Regions from separate parts of the Alteromonas sp. BZK5 genome, predicted to be linked through region 2. Evidence: predicted binding sites of a transcription regulator. Region 2 holds the regulator's gene; each other region holds the start of a gene.

Region 1 (7,492 bases), on a different contig from region 2:
GAGCTTGACCCACGCAGCTCTGCGCAGTTTATCGTTGATATGGCGCGTAAATACCCGGGTGAAATCACCATTGTTGCTATTGGCCCACTAGGTAACTTGGCCCTTGCACTTCGTCTTGAGCCAGAACTTCCTAAGTTGGTAAAAGGCGTTAGCATTATGGGTGGTGCAGCGTTTGTACCAGGTAATGTTACGCCGGTAGCTGAAGCGAACATTTGGAACGATGCACATGCAGCAGAAATCGTTTTCGCAGCAGACTGGGAACTGACCATGTTTGGTTTGGACGTAACAAACTTCACGCCGTTCTCGCCAGCCTTTGTTGAAAAGCTTGAAGAGAAAAACAATACCCTTGGTGGTTTTGTGAAAGAAAGCGCCCAGTTCTACATGGATTTCTACTCGCAAAACCGTGAAGACCGCGTGTGTTTCTTCCACGATGCATTCCCGATTGCCCACCTTCGCCACCCTGAACTATTTGAACTGACTGAAGGTCATGTGCGCGTTGGAACAGGGACACTAGATAGAGGGCAAACCGTGGTTGCGCCTAAAGGTACAACACCGAGTCCACTATGGAATGAAGCAAATACCATAAAGGTAGCGACTAAAGTTGACCACAAAAAGCTGGAACAACTATTCATAGACACCTACGCTCTATGATATGTTTAAGGGATTGTTAATACACAATCCCTATTTTATTTAAAGCTAGGTTTAAACTCAACGGTTATGAAAACGGCGCCCCCCCCCTCAAAATGAAGATGAACGTCTTGCCGAACTGCTCAGCTACGACGTACTTGATACTGAAGCTGAACAACTCTTTGATGACCTTACAGCCCTTGCCTCTCAAATTTGTGAAACCCCTATTGCGCTTATCAGCCTCATTGATCCAAACCGCCAATGGTTTAAATCAAGAGTAGGTTTAGACGCAGAAGAAACATCACGAGACATCGCGTTTTGCTCACATGCTATTTTGCAAAGCGATGTGTTTGAAATACCTAACGCTACGTTAGACCCCCGGTTTCACGATAACCCGCTGGTGACTGGCGCGCCTGATATTCGGTTTTACGCCGGCGCACCACTGATTACCCCGTCTGGTCATGCAATTGGCACGCTGTGCGCCATTGATAGCAAACCACGCAAGCTAACCGAAACACAAAAAGCCTCGCTCCAAACCTTAAGTAAATCGGTAGTAGCACATTTAGAGTTAAAGCGGAAAAACCGAGAGCTTGAGCGCACCAGTCAATTCAAGTCTGACTTTCTTTCTTACGTAAGCCACGAAATTAGAACACCGCTTAATGCCATAAATACGTTTAGTCAGTTGCTTGAAGGCGAAGCCCAAAAGTTAAATTTACCCTCGTCATTTACCACCCCGCTTTCTCATGTAAGCCAAAGCGGTGAAAGGCTTTTAGAAATAGTAAATTCTGTTTTAGATATAAAGCAGATAGAAGCGGGGAAAATGCGTGTGATGCCACGCGCGGTGAATACCAAAGACTTTTTCACCCACTTATTTTCGCTTACTAAGATCCGCGCTGAAGACAGCGGTATCGTATTTAGCACCAGTATTGATGACGCTGTGCCCGACTCGTTGTTTTTCGATGACACCAAATTTGGTCAAGTTGCGCTTAATTTGCTGTCGAATGCGATTAAGTTCACTAATCACGGCAAGTCTGTAAAAGCGCAGTTGAAATACAAAAGCGGCAAGGTAATATTTAATGTCATTGATCAAGGCATTGGTATGAGCGATGACGATCAAAAGCGACTTTTTACACCTTTCGAGCGAATGGAAAACGCCCATCAGATAAGTGGAACCGGCTTAGGCTTGAATATATCGAAGCGTCTTATTGAGCTCATGGACGGGTCTATTAAAGTTAGTAGTAAATTGAATCACGGTACCCGAATAAGTGTAACCTTACCTGCCGACGCCCTAAGCGCAAACCAGTTCGTTGAGGCACAACCGCGCAGCTTTGTTGCCCAAGTAAACATAGATAACTCAGTAAATGTATTGGTAGTTGAAGACCACTATATAAACCAAGTGGTTATTCAAACTTTGTTTGAAAAACTGGGCGTGTCGCTTTCTGTGGTAAGCACTGGCGAGGAAGGCGTTGAATACGCCAAGTCTAATCGCGTCGACTTAGTTCTTATGGATCTTAATTTGCCAGGTATTCAAGGCGATGAAGCAACAGTAAAAATAAAGGGGTTTAAGCCAAACTTGCCTATTGTTGCATTGACGGCCGATGTCATTACCCAGCCTGAATATTTGCGAGAACAAGGTCTTGATGACGTACTCACTAAACCCATAGATAGTAGTGAATTGGTGCGTGTGCTCAATCACTATTTAGGGCATCCAGACCAATGATTCTATTTGTTTTATTTAAGTAGCCTTATCTAAATAGTTTTGTCTAAGTAGTTTTACCAAAGTGATTTTACCTGAGTCATCTTTATCTGGCTCAACAAACCTTTTTAACAGCCGTGGTAGTATAAGCTAACTCAATTGTAAGACAGGAGAACTCCTCTACCATGTCCCCCTCATCTTCAGGAAGCGGTACTTCTAGATCGTTGACGTCTAACAAGGTTAATTCAACGGAAACGGTTTCAGCACCAGTTTTAGCAATGAAACCAACGCAGATTGCGCCGTCGCAATCCATACAAACAAGCGTTTCTATAGAAGACATACAGGCCCGCGCTCAGCTTAGAAAAAAGCTTCGCGAGGCACGCCGAGGGTTAACTAACCAGCAACATACGGACGCCGCTAAGCGCATTGCTTCACGACTACGTACACTGCCCTTTCTTGATAACAGCACGACCATAGCCGGATATTTGGTTAACGATGGCGAGGTCAATTTAACCTATTTTATCGAGTCTATTTGGCAGTCTTCACATGATAAAAAATTCGCTCTACCTGTATTACACCCCGTATGTAAAGGACATTTGTTATTTTTGTCTTATACCCAGCACTCTCAATTGGTGAAGAATAAGTACAACATTGAAGAGCCAGTATTGTCGTGTGAAAACGTCGTTCCTGTTAGGCAATGCGACGTTATTCTTATGCCGCTTGTAGGGTTTGATGTAAACGGCAATCGCCTGGGTATGGGGGGCGGCTACTACGACCGAACTTTGAGTTTTACCCAACGCGCGCCAGATTCACATTCATTTTCGGGTAGTAAAGCGCCCAAGTTAGTGGGTATTGCCCACGACATTCAAGAAGTAGATGCTCTGCCCGTTGCACCATGGGATGTCCCCCTTGATGCCATCGTGACGCCCTCGCGCACACTGCAATTCACTAAACCGTGATAGTCATTATAACAAATTGAACATACGAACTTGTGGGTTCACGTGCGCTTATAAGTTACACTTGCGAACACAATAAGTCGGAGAATGACCATGGATCAGAACGCAAAAAAACAAGCCGTAGCCAAAGCAGCCATCGAATATGTTGAAGCAGACAGCATTGTCGGTGTGGGTACAGGTTCTACCGTAAATTTCTTTATTGAAGAACTCGGTAAAATTAAACACAAAATTGAAGGTGCAGTATCAAGTTCAGAAGCCTCTACCGAGCGTTTAAAAGCCTTAGGCATTGAGGTATTCGAGTTAAACGAAGTCAGCAATCTATCGGTTTATATCGACGGTGCCGATGAAGTGACCGAACACAAGCATATGATTAAAGGCGGAGGCGCAGCACTCACTCGCGAGAAAATTGTAGCCGGTGCGGCGACCACGTTTGTGTGTATTGTTGATGAAAGCAAGCGCGTTCCTGTGTTGGGCTCGTTCCCCCTTCCTGTTGAAGTTATTCCCATGGCTCGCTCTTTCGTAGCACGAGAGCTAGTAAAGCTTGGTGGCGATCCTGAATATAGACAAGGTGTTGTCACCGATAACGGCAACGTTATTTTAGATGTTCACAACCTTGAGATTCTGAATCCTCGTGAGCTAGAACAAAAAATAAATAACATTCCTGGCGTGGTAACGAACGGCATTTTCGCACTACGAGGCGCGGACATAGTGCTAAGTGCTACAGATAGTGGTGTTGAAACCTTTAAGTGATAACTGAGTAAGACGTATAGTGCGGTGAAAAGCTATACAAAATACTACTTTCAACTTAACGCGTTTTCTGTTAGTTTCCGTTTAGACGTCTAGATGTCCTTAAAAGAAGTTCACTAAGCGTCTCAACTTTTACGTTAGTTAAGGCCAATTCCTTAACAACGAAAGCAATCAACGTGATTATAAAAGCTTGGTAGCAATAACGCCCAAGCAAGGCTTTCAGAGCTGCAAAGCGATGTCGTTGTAGCCCAGGTTACACACAGCTTTGTGTTTAATACTGGCAGGTTTCTGAGAGTCTTGGATTGGCGGTGCAAGCAAACCAAAATTACATCAGTGAGAGATAGCGAGTTCATGAGCAAAGTTTCATTAGAGAAGGATAAGATCCGAATTTTGTTGTTGGAAGGTGTTCACCAAAGTGCTTTGGAGACACTAAAAAGCAATGGGTATAGCAACATTGAATTTCTCAAGACCTCTCTTCCTGAAGACGAGTTAATTGAGAAAATTAAAGACGCCCACTTTGTTGGTATTCGCTCGCGCACTCAAATTACAGAGAAGGTAGTTGAAGCAGCACAAAAGCTTGTGGCTATCGGTTGTTTCTGTATTGGCACCAACCAAGTTGATCTTGAAGCCACCCAACGCCGCGGCATTCCCGTGTTTAACGCGCCATTTTCTAACACTCGTTCGGTTGCAGAACTTGTACTTGGCCAAATTATCCTTTTACTTCGCCAGGTGCCGAGTAAAAATGCCAAGGCTCACCGCGGTGAGTGGGAAAAAACGGCAGTCGGCTCATATGAAGCCCGTGGTAAGACACTTGGTATCATTGGTTATGGTCATATAGGCACACAGCTGAGTATTCTTGCTGAACACCTAGGTATGCGCGTTCAGTTTTTCGATATCGAAGACAAGCTTGTGCTAGGTAATTCTGCCCAAGTAAAATCGCTTGAAAAGCTGCTTAATACCTCTGACGTTGTTTCACTTCACGTTCCTGAAACACCACAAACTCAAGATATGATTGGTGAAAAAGAACTGTCTCAAATGAAGAAAGGCAGCATTTTGATTAACGCGTCTCGCGGTACTGTGGTAGATATCGATGCGCTTGCGAAGGCATTGGAAAGCGGCCAACTAAACGGCGCTGCTATTGATGTATTCCCGGTTGAGCCTAAATCTAATACTGAAGAATTCGAGTCGCCGCTTCGCGCGTTCGATAATGTCATTCTGACCCCGCATGTGGGCGGCAGCACGCAAGAAGCGCAAGAAAATATTGGTATTGAAGTGGCGGGTAAACTCGCGAAGTACAGCGACAACGGTTCAACGCTGTCAGCCGTTAACTTCCCTGAAGTGTCACTGCCAGAACATACTGGTCGTTCACGCCTACTTCACGTACACAAAAACCAGCCAGGTATTCTTACTCAGATTAACCAAGCGTTTGCAGAAAAAGGCATCAACATCGAAGCCCAGTACCTACAAACTAACGCAGAAATTGGTTATGTAGTAGTTGATGTTAAAGAAGACCGTGGTTATGAAGCACTTGCGGAGCTTCAGCAAATTGACGGCACAATTAAGACACGTATTCTTCACTAAGAAGAGTTGTTTTAAGACTAAATAAAAACGCTGCACAATGTGCAGCGTTTTTTTATGCCTGTGATTTTACTTCAATGCGTTGAAGTGCTCAGCCCTACTTCTGTGCGCTGAGCATATAAGGTAGGCTTAGAAGAAGTTGTAAACTAAGCTAACTGCAGTTTCTGTGTCTAGTTTTTCAACGTCGTCGTCAACATTGGTGTTGTGATCAAGTTTGAAAGAAAGACGCATTGAAAGGTTACCGCTGATTGTAGCTGTAAGTGCAGACTCAGCACGAGATTTCGTGTTGTCAGAACCCACTTCGGTACTTACTGTTTGCGTAAATTTAGCCGTATCTGAAATTTTCCAAGAATAAGCTGATGACGCACGAACGATTACGCTGTCAAGATCTTCGCCATCCTGAGTTTCGATGAATGAGTAACCAGGGCCAATTGAATATTCAAGGGTGTGGCGCTTGTTCTCAAGTACTTTTTGGTTCCAACCCGCCGCAATAGTTGATTGGTAATTAAAGTTACTAAAGCGGTCGTCTTCATATGAAGCGAAGCCGAATAAACGGTTATCAGGATTTTCTAGTTTGTAGTTACCCTGGGCTGAACCAAAGAACTTCTGTGCAGAAGTAAACTCGATATCTTCTTGCTCGCCTGCATCATTTTCTTGTTGAACAGTTTCCTGTTTGTACAGACCTTTTAAAACGTAGTCGTTACTCCATTTTTCAAGCTCTTGGTGAGCCTGTATACCCGCACTGATTGACGTGGTTTCAGTGTTACCTGAAGTCGAAATAAAACCTAGTTCGCCTTCCATTGTAAAAGGCTTAACTTCATCGTCTTGAGCGAAAGCGGCTGGAGAAAGAGAAATTGCAACTAAAGATGCAAGCACTTGCTTTTTCATTGAACAATCCTATTGATTATCGGTCCATTCGTTGTACTCGATACCTTTTGAACTGCAAGGCGGTACAACACGAGTTTTTAAAGAGATCTGCTAGACAGTGCCGCGAGGCGGCAAGCACTGCAAACAACGGTGCGCAGTGTACATTTTCAAAGCTCTCAGTCAATGCGAACACGGTAAAATGCCAAAGATAACCCGTTAATTTACACTAATTGACTAAAAAAACTGATAGACCAGCGCCACGGAGGTCTCTGTGCTTAAGGCTGCGACATCTTCGGCGGTGTCTGTTTCATGGTTTAGTATGAAGGATAACTTCATCGCCAGTGAACCGAATACGTTGGCTGAAAGCGAAGTTTCTGAGCGCGATTTCATATTTTCTTCACCCGCCTCAGTGCTAACAAACTGCCTTAACTTGGCACCTGAGCTCCAGTGGTATTTGTATTCGGCGGACGCTCTTACAATGATGCCATCGTTGACTACGCTTTCATTATCTTCTTCAGCTTCAATAAAACTGTAGCCAGGACCAATGCTATAGCGAAACTCACTGTCTTCACTGCGCCAGAGGCGCTGAGACCAGCCCGCTGCCAGCGAAGCACGGTGATCGTAACCGGTAAATTGATCGTCTTCGTAATCACCGTACATAAAAAGACGGCGACCAGGCGTCATTAGTTTATAGTCGAACTGCGCGCTAGTGAAAAAGCGCTGGGCGCTGATGTCCCGCTCTGTTGTTGGCGTACCGCTTTCTTTATAGAGCAACTCTGCGAAGTAGATACTGCTCCAATTTTCTGTTTCATGGTCCGCATTGACCGCGGCTTTCACACTAGCAGCTGAGGTGTTTCCGGTGTTTACAAGTACACCTAGTTCACCGTCTAGCGTAAAACGAGGAATTTCGTCATCGGTGTCGGGCGTGAAGTCTGCGTGATAGAGGGTTTGTATAAGATCCCTCGCACTTGCGTGCACACACACGCAGCAACAAACAATGCCAACAACAATGCTTGGCCGG
Region 2 (7,492 bases):
TGCTCTTTGACCTCAACTTCTACTTCATATCCTGGAAGGGTCTTAATGTACTCCCATTCTTCTTCAGGAAGCTCAGGTAACGTCTCTTCTGTAGGAGCCACAGGTCGTGAAGCTTGTGTATCCACGTCGTCTTCTACATTGTCTTTTATTGACCACAAAAATGCACCAAAGCCAATCACCAATGCGAATACGCCAACAAGGCGCACAATAGGAAGTTTTCCAGAAACCGGGGCGTTAGATTGCGCATTTGATTGCGCGCTTCTGGCCGGTTTTCTACCTTTACCAGCAGGCTTCTTTTTTTGAGGAGAGCGTCCACGAGAGACATAATCGCGTTGAGCCATAGTCGGCAATATTCCTACTTGTTATCGTTGTTTGTATGCGTAAGAAAACGTCATATACCAAATCTTTATGAAGCAGCAGCTTTCCTGCACTTCAATCCTGCAGAAATTTTAACGTATTGCAACCCAACAAGCTAACTGAAATCGGTAGGATCAATATCTATCGACCACCTTACCTTCATTGCCTGTGGCAACGCCTGTAAAAATGGCAGCGCCAAACGCAGCGCATTGTGAAGCGGCGCACGCTTTTCATGGCTGCATACCAGCATAAACCGAAACCTGCCTTGCCGCTTTTCAATCAAACAAGGAAACGGGCCATTTAGCTCAATGGCATGCTGCTGGAGAAATACTTGCTTACTGTCTTGTAAAAAGCGGTAGGCCAAACTGCTGTCGGTCGCTTCTGCGCGAATGACAAACTGGCTAATAAATGGGGGAAGCCCTGCCGCTTTTCGCTCCATTAAAGCGTGTCTGGCGAAATGCCCATAGCCATTGTGCACTAAATCTTGTAGCAAAGGGTGATGGGGGTTGTGAGTTTGCAGCCACATCTCACCAGGTTTACTGGCGCGCCCTGCTCTTCCAGCAAGCTGAGTTACAAGCTGAGCGAGCTTTTCTGGTGCTCTAAAATCGGCACTAAAAAGTGCACCATCACAATCTAGCACCGCCACTAAGGTTACATGCGGAAAATGGTGACCTTTTGATAGTATTTGGGTACCTACCAGCAGCTGGTACTCTTGGCGGTTTATTGCATCTAGCGTCTGATGCAGTTTGTCTTTGCCCCGCACGGTATCGCTGTCTATTCGTACCTGCTTAACACCGGGAAATAAACTTGCAAGCCCTTGCTCGACTTGCTCGGTGCCCGTACCCGCCGTAACTAATTCATTGTGATGGCACGCTTCGCAGTTTGATGGCATTGAGCGCATGCCGCCGCAGTGATGACACTGTAAACGGTTCTGCGCTTTATGCACAGTATAAGGGCGGTCACAACGCTTACACATGACGGTTTCGCCGCAGTGATGGCAAAGCAGCGCTGGCGCATAGCCTCTGCGATTCACAAACACCAATACCTGATTTCCCGCGTTGATATGCTGGCGCATTATCGTTAGCAAGCCTTGCGAAATACCGTAGTGAATGGGTTGGTCACGCGCGTCCAACACATGCTGATGCGTGCTTTTCGCCCCTCCCGCTCGCTTAGTTAACTGCAAATGGGCATAGCGACCGCTTAGCGCATTATTAAGTGTTTCGAGTGCGGGCGTGGCGCTGCCTAATAAAAGAGGAATATTGTGCTGCTTAGCCCGCATAGCTGCCAAGTCACGGGCGTGGTAGCGAAGTCCATCTTGTTGTTTAAAAGACTCGTCGTGCTCTTCATCCACAATCAGCATGCCGGGGTTGTGCAGCGGGGTGAAAATAGCCGAGCGAGTACCGATGATTATCCCGAGTTCACCTGCTTTTGCTCGCTGCCATACATGTAACCGTTCTTTATCAGAAAGCTGAGAGTGTAAAACGCCCACTGCAATACCAAAGCGCTTTTCAAAGCGTGACACCGTTTGCGGCGTCAGCCCAATTTCTGGCACAAGTATAAGCACTTGCTTCCCTTCACGCAGCAAGGGTTCGATAGCTTGAAGATACACTTCCGTTTTACCGCTACCGGTAATCCCTTCAAGCAAACTTACAGCGAAATTGCCCTGCTGACGATTAAGTGCGGCAATGGCAACCGATTGCTCAGTATCTGGAATTGGCTTTTCAGACACCGATAACGAGGCAAGCCAACTGCCTGACTTAAATTCAGGCGCAACTTCTTCAATGCTTATCAATGACTTTTCGACAAGTGCTTTGACCGCAGGTGCGCCATACTGCTTGCGCGCTTGGGACGCTAATAAGGCACCACCGGCCAGTGCAGTAAAACAGGCTTGTTGTTTAGGCGCCCGCGATAACGTGTCTGCAGTCGTTTGCTTACCTTCTTCGGTAAGCATCAACATGTCTTGGGGTGTTGGCGCTGCTGACTCGCCTTTGCGCAATAAAACAGGCAGCATGGCGTGTAGCACTTCACCCGGCGCATGATGATAGTACTGCCACAGCCATTGGGCCATTTTCAATAACACCCCATCTATAATAGGGCTATCGTCCAGTACCGACTCAATGGCTTTTAGCTTGTTGGAGTTTTCAATGTCGCTTTCAGTTTTGTGTAGGGTTTCAACAACTACGCCCACAAGTTTGCGCGGACCGAAAGGCACAACTACTCTTACACCCGCACTTAGTGCGTTATCGTGGGTATACGTGAAAAGTTGGCGCAGTGGCACTGGCACGGCAACTTGGATAAAGGCCATTGCGAAGGTTCTACCTTATTTGACGATTGTTAAAGCGCGTAATGCGCTTACTAAGCTTCTTATGTTGAAACTAATTATACTGAGGCTTCTTGCAGACCTATACGTTACAGCAGTTTGCGCTGCTAACAGCTAGCTACACATTTTGCTATTAGCGCATGATTTTGCCACTTGAGCATCTGACCGAGCCTTGAAAGACAAATATTTAAACATACTTTACTGTTAAGCATAAAAAGAATGTTTTTTGTTTGGCCTTTTTATACGGCTACCTTTTTATACGGCTACCTTGCCTAGCTCTCTTGTTTAGCATTTGGCCAAAAACCGCTTGATCAAGGCCCTGCCATCCTTTATTATGCGCCGCTCTTTTGCGATAGGCTGTTCTTTGAACAACTTATCATTTGAATTAAGTAACGTATGGTGTGCGACTTCGGGTTGTATAGCGATACGGCCTTATTATGTGAGGTAACCCAATGAAACAAGATATCCACCCAAAATACGAAGCAATCACAGCAACTTGCTCATGTGGTAACGTAATGAACATTCGCTCTACGCTTGGTAAAGACATCAACCTAGACGTATGTTCTTCATGTCACCCATTCTACACTGGTAAGCAACGTAACGTTGACACTGGTGGTCGTGTTGATCGCTTCAAGAAGCGTTTCGGTGCATTGGGCAAAAAGTAAGCCTGATATCGAGTTCGAAAAAAAGCGCCTTTATGGCGCTTTTTTATTGCTTAAAATTCACGCTTCACACAAACAAGGTGTGCCAAACAGCGCTTTACCGCCGTTGTCCTACGTCAGGCCAGTACCTAGCCAGTTTAACAAGCCCTGCAACTCGCCTTTCTGAAAACGTTTTTAGCTTAATTTACAATATTCAGCGTAACCTGAACTCAGTGAAGGTTTTTAACATTAGATAAATGCCTGTCCCAATTGCCGCCACTCACTTTCTTACACTCTTCTTCGCTATCAAAATAAATACCAACGGGTGCTGACTTAATTGACGCCAAAGCAATATTCACTTGGTTTATGAAGTCTATATCCCAACCATTAGTTAACGCCCGCTGCTTCTCCTGCTCAGTATTAAACACGGCAATCACTTGCGGCGCTCTCCAATGCCCTACGTGAGTTAGCCAAACAAATCCATTATTGGTAGATTTTACGCTTTCGCACACATCGGTTAGCACGGTTATTAGTTTTCTTTCTGTCATATCCTCGCCTTCAGCGCGAATTTTGAGTGGGCTTTCACAGGATTTTATCAGAAATATTAGATGGAGAATTAACGAGGTATATCCCTTCGTTCCATTTTCCTGATTTGGGTTTCTGTCCAATGCATTTATGAGAACGTAGACCCCTTTGATAGCTTTGTTTTCATCCTCCACACAATAGACCTACAGAATGTTACAACAAGTAAAAATAAATAGCATGAATGGTAATTATAGCCCCATTTTACTGGTCTAATTAGTATGCCTAACCTACATTGGTATATGAGAATTCTGATCAGATATGTACACAGTGATTGGCTGTGTTAGAGTTGCGATCGGCACTTTGATAGTGAGCATTAATTCTGTGAATAATGCATTGCTTTCAAGACTTATGGCGCTTTTGGGTACATAAACCAGAGGCTTGTATCCATTAAGGTATGTGAACAAAATCAGTAAAGGTTAACGCCTAGTCTGCTTTTCCACATGCCACCTTGGGGCCTATTGATGATTGCTGTAAAACAAAGATCAACAAGCCCTAGTGCTAACAACTATTTATAATCACTTTTGTCATTACTTGGTTGTAACGCGCTTACGTTTATCTACCTATAACTATAACGACAATAAAATAGCTACAGAGCGTGAACGAAAACACCGATGAACCCTACATCTAAGGATACCTTTTTACATGTCAGATTTTAGACAACGCGCACTCGACTATCACGCCAAACCCACACCCGGAAAAATCCGCGTAGAGTTATCTAAGCCAGCAGATAGCGTCGATGACCTTGCTCTTGCCTACAGCCCAGGCGTTGCCGAGCCGGTCAGAGAAATTGCTGAAGATGCAGATAACGCCTATAAGTACACGGGTAAAGGAAACCTGGTTGCCGTTATCAGTAACGGAACCGCGATTTTAGGGTTGGGTAACCTAGGCCCACTGGCATCGAAACCTGTTATGGAAGGTAAAGCCCTTCTGTTTAAACGCTTTGCTGGCCTGGATGCCATTGACATTGAAGTGAAGCATCGTACAACCGAAGAGTTCATTAATACAGTAGCGAATATCGCTGACACATTTGGCGGCATTAACTTAGAAGACATTAAAGCGCCTGAATGCTTTGAGATTGAACAAGAGCTAATTAAGCGCTGTAAAATTCCGGTATTTCATGATGATCAGCACGGTACCGCTATTGTTACTGCAGCGGGCATGCTTAATGCTCTGGAAATTCAGGGTAAAAGCATAGAGAGCGCTAAAATTGTGTGTATGGGTGCCGGTGCAGCAGCGGTCGCTTGTATGGAACTGCTTATAAAGTGTGGTGCCCAGCGTGAGCGTATTTATATGCTAGACAGAAAAGGCGTTATCCATACTCGTCGCGAAGACTTAACTGAGCACAAAAAGCTATTTGCTAACAATACTGACAAGCGTACGCTTGAAGATGTAATGGAAGGCGCGGATATTTTTGTTGGTGTGTCAGGACCGGATGTTTTACCACCAGAAACACTGGCCTTGATGGCTGAAAACCCAATTGTATTTGCATGTTCTAACCCAGACCCTGAGATAAAGCCTGAACTTGCTCACGAAGTACGTAAAGATCTTATTATGGCTACCGGACGCTCGGACTACCCTAACCAGGTTAACAACGTACTGTGTTTCCCGTTTATTTTCCGTGGAGCACTAGATGTTCGTGCAACGGCCATTAACGATGAAATGAAAGTAGCGGCAGTAGAAGCCCTTCGTGCTATCACGAAGGAGCCTGTACCAGAAGAAGTACTAGCTGCCAGTAAGAGTACTAGTCTGACATTTGGTAAGGAGTACATTATTCCTAAACCTATGGACCCGCGTTTATGCGAGCGTATTGCTACCGCCGTATCTAAGGCTGCGATTGAATCTGGCGTTGCACGCGTGCCTGAAAGCCCAGAAGAATAAAATTCTGGCGCATAAAGCAAAAAAATGGAGGGGCTAGTGCCCAACCTTTATTTGCTAAAAGGTGCGCTTAGAGAATACAAGTACATAAAAAACGGCGCCGTGTTGTAGGTTATCAACTAGCAATAACTTACAACAAAGCGCCGTTTCTCTTTAATACCAAATATCAGTCGTCTTCCGACACATCGTTTTCGAAGCTTGGATCAATACCCATTTCTTCCATAATACGTCTTACTTCAGCCGGTACGCGATTAGGATTGTCTTTGCGCAGGTCATCATCGTTAGGCAATGGTTGACCGGTAAACGCATGCAAAAATGCTTCGCACAACAGTTCTGAATTAGTGGCGTGACGCAGATTATTGATTTGGCGGCGAGTACGCTCATCAGTAAGCGCCTTAAGCACATTAATAGGTATAGAGACAGTGACTTTCTTTACCTGTTCGCTCTTCTTGCCATGCTCTGCGTAGGGGTGAATATATTTACCGTTCCATTCTGCCATTGTACTAACTCGGTCTACTCTTTTTTATGTTATGAAGAGAAATTCTAAACAAGTTCACGAAAAGGTCAATTGAGCAGTGTAAACCTCTTGACGTCTAGACATATATTCTTTAATTTAGACGTCTAAACGTCTATAAGAATACATTTTTGAGAGAAAAAGCCATGGTTTCTTACGCACAAGGTATCGATGCATTAAACCAGTCCCTGTCGGAACTGCGTGATATTGATGTATCTTTTGAATTCTTTCCGCCTAAAACGGAAGCCATGGAACAGACCCTGTGGAAGTCAGTTGAACGTCTCGCGCCACTAAAGCCAAGCTACATGTCGGTAACCTACGGCGCGAATAGCGGTGAGCGTGACAGAACCCACGACGTTGTAAAACGCATTCAGCAGCAAACCGGTGTCGCGGCGGTTCCTCACTTGACCTGTGTTGATGCTAGCCGAGATGAACTTAAACAAATTGCTAAAGACTACTGGGATTCAGGCATTCGCCGTATTGTTGCGCTTCGTGGCGATTTACCGCCAGGAGTAGAAAAGACAGAGATGTATGCCTCTGATCTTGTTGCCTTGCTAAAAGACGTTGCCGATTTTGATATTTCTGTTGCTGCCTATCCAGAGAAGCACCCTGAAGCACCAAATGCGCAGTTTGATTTACTAAACCTTAAGCGCAAAGCAGAAGCAGGTGCCACAGAAGCGATAACCCAGTTCTTTTTCGATACGAGTGTGTACCTTCGATTTAGAGACCGTGCAGCCGCAGCGGGTGTCGACTTAGATATCGTTCCGGGTATTTTGCCGGTAACCAACTACCAAACACTGGTGAAATTTGCGGGGTTCACAAATGTTCATGTGCCGGGATGGTTGCACAAGATGTTTGACGGCCTTGATGCCGACGACCAAGCTACCCGTAATCTTATAGGCGCTAACATTGCTATGGACCAAGTTAAAGTACTCGCTAAAGAAGGGGTAAAACACTTCCATTTCTATACTTTGAACCGTAGTGAATTGAGCTACGCCATCTGCCACATGCTCGGCGTGCGTTCAGGCGCTTAATAAATAACGACAATCAGGACCGTGCTTACGTTGTTTAATGAAGTACTCCACAAAAGGCGCAGTCAATGCGCCTTTGTTGTATAAAGCCTGCATTAAACTTTGCCACCAAGGCCGCCCGCAGTTACCATCTGATATAACATGTAATGAACTATCGATGCTTTATAAC
Region 3 (7,492 bases), on a different contig from region 2:
AACCGTCGCCTTAGGTTCCCACTCGCCGGTTTTAAGGTATCGAGGTACCGTGTCGTTTAAGTTAGTTGCTGCGATAAAACGCTTTATAGGTAAACCTAACGATTTAGCAATCATGCCAGCCGTAAGGTTACCAAAGTTACCACTAGGTACTGAAATAACGAGTTGGTCTCGTTTCTCTTTTGGCAACTGACTTACTGCTTCAAAGTAATAGCAAACCTGCGCTAGTAAACGGCTGATGTTGATTGAGTTTGCTGAGTTCAGGTGAAGGCCTTCACGTACGTCAGGGTCGTCAAACGCGGTTTTTACGAGTGTTTGGCATGCGTCAAAGTCTGACTCAACAGCAACGGTATGAATGTTACCGCCTAGTGTAGTGAATAGCTTTTCCTGCAGCGCGCTAATTTTGCCCTTTGGAAACAAAATAACCACGTTGATATTGTCGATGCCGTGAAATGCATGTGCGACCGCTGCGCCGGTATCACCTGAAGTCGCTGTTAGAATGGTAACTGGCTTCCCTTCACTAATACGCGATAGGGTTTGCGCCATAAAGCGGCCGCCAAAATCTTTGAACGCTAGCGTTGGGCCATGGAAAAGCTCTAAGCAGTATACGTTATCGTTGACTTGCTCAACTGGTGCACCAAAAGCAAATGCGGTCTGAACAATTTCTTCTAGCTCGCCATTATTCAGCTCATCGCCGATAAGGGCGCGAAGTACTTCAATACTGCGCTCTACAAATGGCTTTTCCAACAATTCGTCAATATTGTCTAGAGTAGGAATATGCTCTGGAAAATAAAGCCCTTGGTTTTTACCTAAGCCCCGCTTAACGGCTTCAGCAAAATTTGCTGTGTCCGATGAATCTTTTAAATTTACCAATTCCACTTGCTGTTACCTTTTTATGTGGGCAAGTACTCTGCCCTTTTAATCTTTTAAAAATTATTGTGCTTTTAGGAAATCATCTGCCTTTAAGAAACCATGTACTTTAAGAAACTATATACCTTAAAAAGCTATGTACCTTAAGAAACAATGGTGCCTTGGCTTGGTATTTGGCACACATGGCTAAAGCCATCTTCATTTTGAATGTAGTTCTCTGTTAAATAAGCGGCGACTTTTTCCGCCTGCGCTTTACTTGGACACACGGCAAAAACCGTAGGTCCCGAGCCAGAAATACCAAAAGCGAGCGCGCCCGCTTGCTCACTAAACGCACGAGCGTCATCAAAGCCAGGCAGTAGCGATTTTCTGTAAGGTTCGGCTATGACATCGTTCATTACCGATGCTGCCAAATCAAAGTTACCTACATGTAAGGCGTGTACAAACACACCTAGCTGTCGACCAAAGGTTAGTGCCGTCGCCATTTCCACCTGTTTAGGTAAGATATCGCGAGCCGCCGCCGTTGATACGCTAATGCCTGAATAACAGACGGCATAGTACCATTCGTCGTTTAAAGGCAACGACAGCGTGACCGGCGCATCGCTACCTGTCATTAACGTCATACCACCTAAGTAACAGGGAGCAACATTATCATAGTGAATACTACCGCTTATTTGGCCTTCTAATTCGCCCATCATTATAAGCAGAGTATCCTCATCGAACGGGGTGTCGAAGTAAGCATTTAGCGCTGCAAACGCTGCCACAATAGAGCTTGCGCTTGAACCCAACCCGCTGCCTATTGGAAGGTTTTTATGAAGCGTAAGCGCAACAGGAGAGGTTGTTTTTCCAGCCTTTTCCATTTGCTCACAGAAATAGTGATAGCACTTGGTTACAATATTACTGTCTGCATCGCCCGGGAGTTTGTGAGCGAAGCGCCCCACCGTTTCTAATGAAAATGACTCAGCCGCCTTTATTTCAACTTCATCACCTAGCTTAGTGCCATCAACGGGCGCAAGCGCTGCGCCCAGTACGTCAAAGCCTAAGCTCACATTTCCAATTGATGCCGGCGCGAAGGCCGTGAATGCTTTCATATTATTACTCTTACTTCGCTTGTGGCGTGCTCTTTATATTAGCGCTTCAAATTAGCTCAATAAATTAGCGCTTTTAATCGATGCCACAACATTACTGGCCTAAGTCACACCTTCGAATATTTTGCTTTAGCCGCCTATCTACGCTAAGCAAACTAAGCGTTATTTAGCCCTTAGTGCGCCATTTGCTTCCACGGCATAGTACGCAGAATGTCAGCAAACACCCCAGCTGCTGTGACCGTACCACCTGCTCCATATCCTCTAATTACATAAGGGATTGGGCTATAGTAGTCACTGTTAATCGCCAGCGCGTTTTCACCGTCTTTTACCTGCGAAAGCGGGTTACTTGCCGGTACAGCCTGAATACTTACTCTGCATTTTCCGTCTTCAATGCTGCCGATATAACGAAGTACTTTACCTTCTGCTTTAGCCGCTTCAACCTTTTCACCAAACGACGCATCTAACTCTGGCAGCTGCTGCATAAACTCGTCAATTGAACAATCTTCGGCAAAACCTTTTGGCAGTACAGACTCAATTTCAATGTCAGATAGTTCTAACGCTAAATCAGCTTCACGAGCCATGATAAGCAGCTTGCGCGCTACGTCCATGCCGCTTAAGTCATCGCGCGGATCAGGCTCTGTGAAACCGTTGTCTTTGGCTGTTTGTGTCGCTTGCGACAGGCTCATGCCCTCTTCAAGTTTGCCAAATACATAAGACAAACTGCCCGATAGAATTCCTTCAAAGCGGTGTAAGGTGTCGCCGGCGCTGAATAGCTTTTGCAAGTTATCAATAACCGGTAGCCCTGCGCCGACAGTGGTTTCGTAAAGGTACTGACGATTTGTCGATAGCGCGGTCTTGCGAAGCTTACGGTAGTAAGACATTGCGCTCGTGTTCGCCTTTTTATTTGGCGTTACCACGTGAAAACCGCTTTCCATCATGTCTACATATTGCTGTGCAATCGCTTCGTGACTAGTACAGTCAACAATCACCGGGTTCACCAGACTATTGTCGTTGGCAAACTGATGCAGGCGTTCAACGCTTAATCCTTCGCTTGCCGATTCAAGTGCCGCTTTCCAGTCACCGCTTAAATCAATACCTTGGCTGTTTAACAGCAGTTTCCGGCTGTTCGCAATGCCGTAAACACGCAGTTGAACATTGCGTTTTAACAACGCAGGCTGTTGTTTTTCAATTTGACCTAGCAGTTCGGTTCCCACATTGCCACACCCTACTAGGAATACGTCAATGGTATGGCGGTCAGAGAAAAAATTCTGGTGAATAACCTTTACCGCTTTCTTAGCACGCTTGCTTTCAATTACCGTTGAAATAGAGCGTTCTGAAGAGCCCTGAGCAATAGCAACGTTGTTCACCCGCGCTTGGGCAAGCGAGTTAAAGAAACGCGCTGCCAAGCCTTTGGTTTGACGCATACCGTCACCCACCAAAGTGACAATGGCTAGGTCATGACGCACTTCAATGGGGTCTAGCAATTGATTTTGAAGCTCTAGCGCGAACGCATCTTCTAGAAGCGTTAACGCTCGGCTGGCGTCTTTGCTTTGGATACAGAAACTGATTGAGTATTCTGAAGAAGACTGGGTAATAAGGCTTATTGAAATATTGGCATTCGACATCACCTCAAACACACGGCTTGCCATACCCACCATGCCTTTAAGGCCAGGGCCTGCAACGTTAAACATGGTGACATTATCAAGCTGTGAAATACCTTTAACTGACGTCCACACTTCGCTTTTTTCATTGCTGATTAGCGTACCTGGCGCAGCTGGGTTTAGTGTGTTTCTGATCAAACAAGGGATGTGGTGTTGGGCAATAGGACCGATAGTTTTCGGATGAAGTACCTTGGCACCGAAATAAGACAGCTCCATCGCTTCTTGATAGGTAAGCTTGTCTAACAGCACTGCCCCTTCAACTTGATTCGGGTCAGCGTTATAAACACCGTCTACGTCTGTCCAAATTTCACAGCAATTTGCATCTATACACGCCGCTAAAATGGCCGCTGAATAGTCAGAGCCGTTACGCCCAAGCGTGACTTTCTCGCCCGCTTCGTTAGCAGCAACAAACCCCGGCATGACAAGAAATTCACTGCCATCCGTAGGCACATCTGAAAAGCGCGCTTTACTAAGCGACACATCGGCAATGCTGTCTAGGTAATCGCCTTCGGCCAGCACATACTTAACCGGGTCGATAACGCGATTAGCGATACCTTTAGCAGATAGCATAGCGCTAAAAAGCGTCACCGAGATGTACTCACCAATACTTAGAATACCGGCAGCGACATTATCAGGTGCAACACCAAGCAGCTTAATACCTTCAAGGTGCTGTTTTAATACTGAAAGGTGACTATTAATGAATTCTACCACGCTTGCATGTGCAAACCCGTCGAGTTCTTCGTTTAGGTTGTTGGCGATGCCGGTAACCGTGTCGTTCAACTTATTGAATAACGGCTGGAAATCTTCATTCGCGGCTGCTTGTTCACATAGCAGTGAAAGCGCGTTCGTTACCCCCTTTGGGGCAGAGAGTACAACCGCAGCACCGTCGGTTTGGTGGGTTGCCGTGCTAATCTCCATAACGCGCATGTATCGCGGTGCATCGGCTAAAGAAGAACCCCCAAACTTTAAGACTTTCATATGCTGCTCCTTAAGGTTACGCATGCTAAAACGTGTGTAAAAAAAAGCCCGCTCTGTGTTAGGCGGGCTTTCGTTGTCTTTTGCTTACTTGCACTAGTCAGCGACCGCCCTTTTTAAGGTGGTAATTAACATAATGGTGGTGCGAGTAAGTAGAATCTTTTTCATACAAGCAATTTGCCGTATAGACGTCTATATGTCAACCGCAGTTTTCACTACACTGTGTTGCAAAAAATGCAACACTCTTTAATTATTATTTCTTTTTAAGGTACAAATACGAGTTCAAGCAGTTTCTTTGCTGGCTTACACAATCAAAACCTTTCTTTAAGCCAAACTCGCCTTCAAAAATGGGGCTGTTGCACTTTGCTGAACTTTGGCAACCTCTTCTGGTCTGCCTTCAGCAACTATTTTTCCTCCCTCATCACCAGCGCCTGGCCCCATATCAATAATGTGGTCGCAAGCCCCAGCCACTTGCATATTGTGCTCAACCATCACCACCGTATTCCCTGCTTCAACTAACGTGCTTAAATGCTGCATAAGTAATGCAGTGTCTGAAAGATGTAAACCTGTTGTAGGTTCATCAAGCACGTATAGGGTATTAGCATTTTGAGCACGTTTAAGTTCTGACGCTAATTTAATGCGCTGCGCCTCGCCGCCTGATAATTCAGTGGCACTTTGTCCAAGGGTTAAATAGCCAAGCCCTACGTTCATTAGCGTTTTAAGTCCCCGCGTAATAACTTGATTACCACTAAATACAGATAGTGCTTCTTCAACCGTAAGCGATAATACATCAGCGATAGAATGTTCGTTGTAACCAACTTCCAGTACGTTATCGTTAAAACGCTGACCGTTACAAACGGTACAGGGGGAATAAACACTCGGCATAAACAGTAGTTCTACCGATACCACACCCAAGCCTTCACAATGTGGGCACCGCCCTTTTACAACGTTAAACGAAAAATGGCCCGCATCGTAACCACGGGATTTTGCTTCTTCGGTTGAAGCAAATAAACTTCTGATTTGGTCAAATATGCCGGTATAGGTTGCCAAAGTTGAACGGGGTGTCCTGCCGATGGGGGACTGATCTACCACAACTATACGACTTAACTCTTCGAGTCCGCTTTCAATGCGGCCTTGCTGCGGTTCACTTTTATGTGAAAAAGTGTCTTGAGCAAGAAGCGAATTGGCGTCAGTAAGCAGTTCTTTCGTTTCTCTCGCTTCCTTCGCTCGCATCCCTTCTTTCTCAGCAGAGTTTAATCCATCTTTGACTAACTCAACTAATGCTTGGCTAATTAAACTCGACTTTCCAGAGCCGGAAACGCCAGTGACACATGTCATCACACCTAGTGGAATATCAATATCAACATGGCTGACATCATTTCTAGACACGTCTTTTAAACGCAATACCCCTGACGATTTATACTTGATACGCTGGCTTAGAGCTTTATTGTTAAAGACATAGTCTGCCGTTAAAGAGTTTTTTGTGTTTGCCAGTTCTTTAACCGGCCCACTATAGACAAGCTCACCTCCGTTCACTCCCGCTCTCGGTCCTACATCTACAACCCAGTTAGCGCCTTTAATAACGTAAGGGTTGTGCTCGACAACGAGCAGGGAATTTCCCGTTTCGGTAATATTGTGAAGCGCGCGAATAAGACCTTCTACGTCGCGAGGGTGAAGACCGGATGAAGGTTCATCCATAACAAAGACAACGCCAAATAAGTTCGATTTAAGCTGGGTCGCCAAGCGTAGTCGCTGTAGTTCGCCGACTGAGATACTTGTTGTACTTCTATCTAACGAAAGGTAATGAAGCCCAAGCGCTATTATGGGCTTCACTCTTTCAATAATGTCGCCCGTAATATTGCGTATCACCTGGCCACGCTCCGAAGTATCGCCGTTGACTGACTTTCTTAACGCCTGAAGCTTTTCGTGAACTTGCTGTAGTGGCAGCCTTGAAAACTCAATAATATCTAAGCCATCAACTTTCACTGCCAGCGCATTTTGCTTAAGCTTTTTTCCACGGCAAACCGGACATGCTTCAACAGATATAAAGGGAGCAATTCGCTGCTTCATTTTCTCTTTTTGAGATGTTTTAAAGGTGTCGAGCACATGACGTCGCGCGCTGATAAACTTGCCATTGTAGCTGGCAGGCTCGCCCTCTTGTTGTGCTTTACGAGTTTGCGCTAGGTTATAGTTTCGGTATACAGGTAACTGAGGCATTTCGTCGGTAAATAAGATCCAGTCACGCGTTTTTTGAGGCAGTTCACGCCATGGAATATCAACATCGATATCTAGCGATAATAGTACCCTTACTAGGTTTTTGCCCTGCCACGCACCAGGCCAAGCTGCCACAGCGCCCTCACGTATGGTGAGGCTGTCGTCGGGTACAAGGCGATGAGCTTGTGTGTCAAAAACTTTTCCAATACCGTCACAGTTTTCACATGCACCTTCAGGTGTATTAGGAGAAAACCCGTCTGCGTAGACAATGCTCTGCCCTTTGGGATAATCCCCGGCCCGGGAATAAAGCATTCGCAGACTATTAGATAGCGTGGTGATACTGCCAACGGAAGAACGAACTGAAGGTGCGCCGCGGCGCTGGTGTAGGCCCACAGCAGGCGGTAAGCCATCAATCGCGTCTACGTCAGGTTTCTCCACCTGCTCAATTAATCGCCTTGCATAAGGTGATATCGAATCTAAATAGCGGTGCTGAGCTTCTGCGTAAAGCGTGCCGAAAGCCAAAGAAGATTTTCCTGAGCCTGATACACCGGTAAACACCACCACTTCATTTCGCGGTATATCGATACTGATATTTTTTAAGTTGTGTACACGGGCGCCGCGTACGTGAATTTTTCCCTCATCTTTGCGCACTTCATCACCTGCATATCACGTTTATTAAAGAATATTTAG

What was found. The regulator MetJ, encoded in region 2, represses methionine synthesis genes. The targets are predictions, from matches to a motif close to TAGACGTCTAGACGTCTA.
Region 1: serA (phosphoglycerate dehydrogenase) is a predicted target of MetJ. The motif match lies at 4,104-4,121, and genes of this name have one in related genera.
Region 3: thrA (bifunctional aspartate kinase/homoserine dehydrogenase I) is a predicted target of MetJ. The motif match lies at 4,766-4,783, and genes of this name have one in related genera.

The regions. Positions count from the first base shown of each region.
Region 1 covers NZ_JACSOE010000037.1:22,441-29,932, reverse strand. Annotated here, with positions in the region: gene BIZ39_RS12075 (nucleoside hydrolase) at 1-651, shown strand, start outside; gene BIZ39_RS22525 (ATP-binding protein) at 767-2,347, shown strand; gene BIZ39_RS12065 (5-formyltetrahydrofolate cyclo-ligase) at 2,602-3,282, shown strand; gene rpiA (ribose-5-phosphate isomerase RpiA) at 3,373-4,029, shown strand; gene serA (phosphoglycerate dehydrogenase) at 4,378-5,607, shown strand; gene BIZ39_RS12050 (YdiY family protein) at 5,734-6,492, opposite strand; gene BIZ39_RS12045 (YdiY family protein) at 6,706-7,492, opposite strand, start outside.
Region 2 covers NZ_JACSOE010000034.1:1,303-8,794, forward strand. Annotated here, with positions in the region: gene BIZ39_RS11400 (cbb3-type cytochrome oxidase assembly protein) at 1-341, opposite strand, end outside; gene priA (primosomal protein N') at 473-2,662, opposite strand; gene rpmE (50S ribosomal protein L31) at 3,130-3,342, shown strand; gene BIZ39_RS11415 (hypothetical protein) at 3,549-3,866, opposite strand; gene BIZ39_RS11420 (malic enzyme-like NAD(P)-binding protein) at 4,546-5,781, shown strand; gene metJ (met regulon transcriptional regulator MetJ) at 5,945-6,277, opposite strand; gene metF (methylenetetrahydrofolate reductase) at 6,439-7,326, shown strand.
Region 3 covers NZ_JACSOE010000020.1:16,390-23,881, reverse strand. Annotated here, with positions in the region: gene thrC (threonine synthase) at 1-876, opposite strand, end outside; gene thrB (homoserine kinase) at 1,011-1,955, opposite strand; gene thrA (bifunctional aspartate kinase/homoserine dehydrogenase I) at 2,126-4,591, opposite strand; gene BIZ39_RS08035 (excinuclease ABC subunit UvrA) at 4,913-7,453, opposite strand.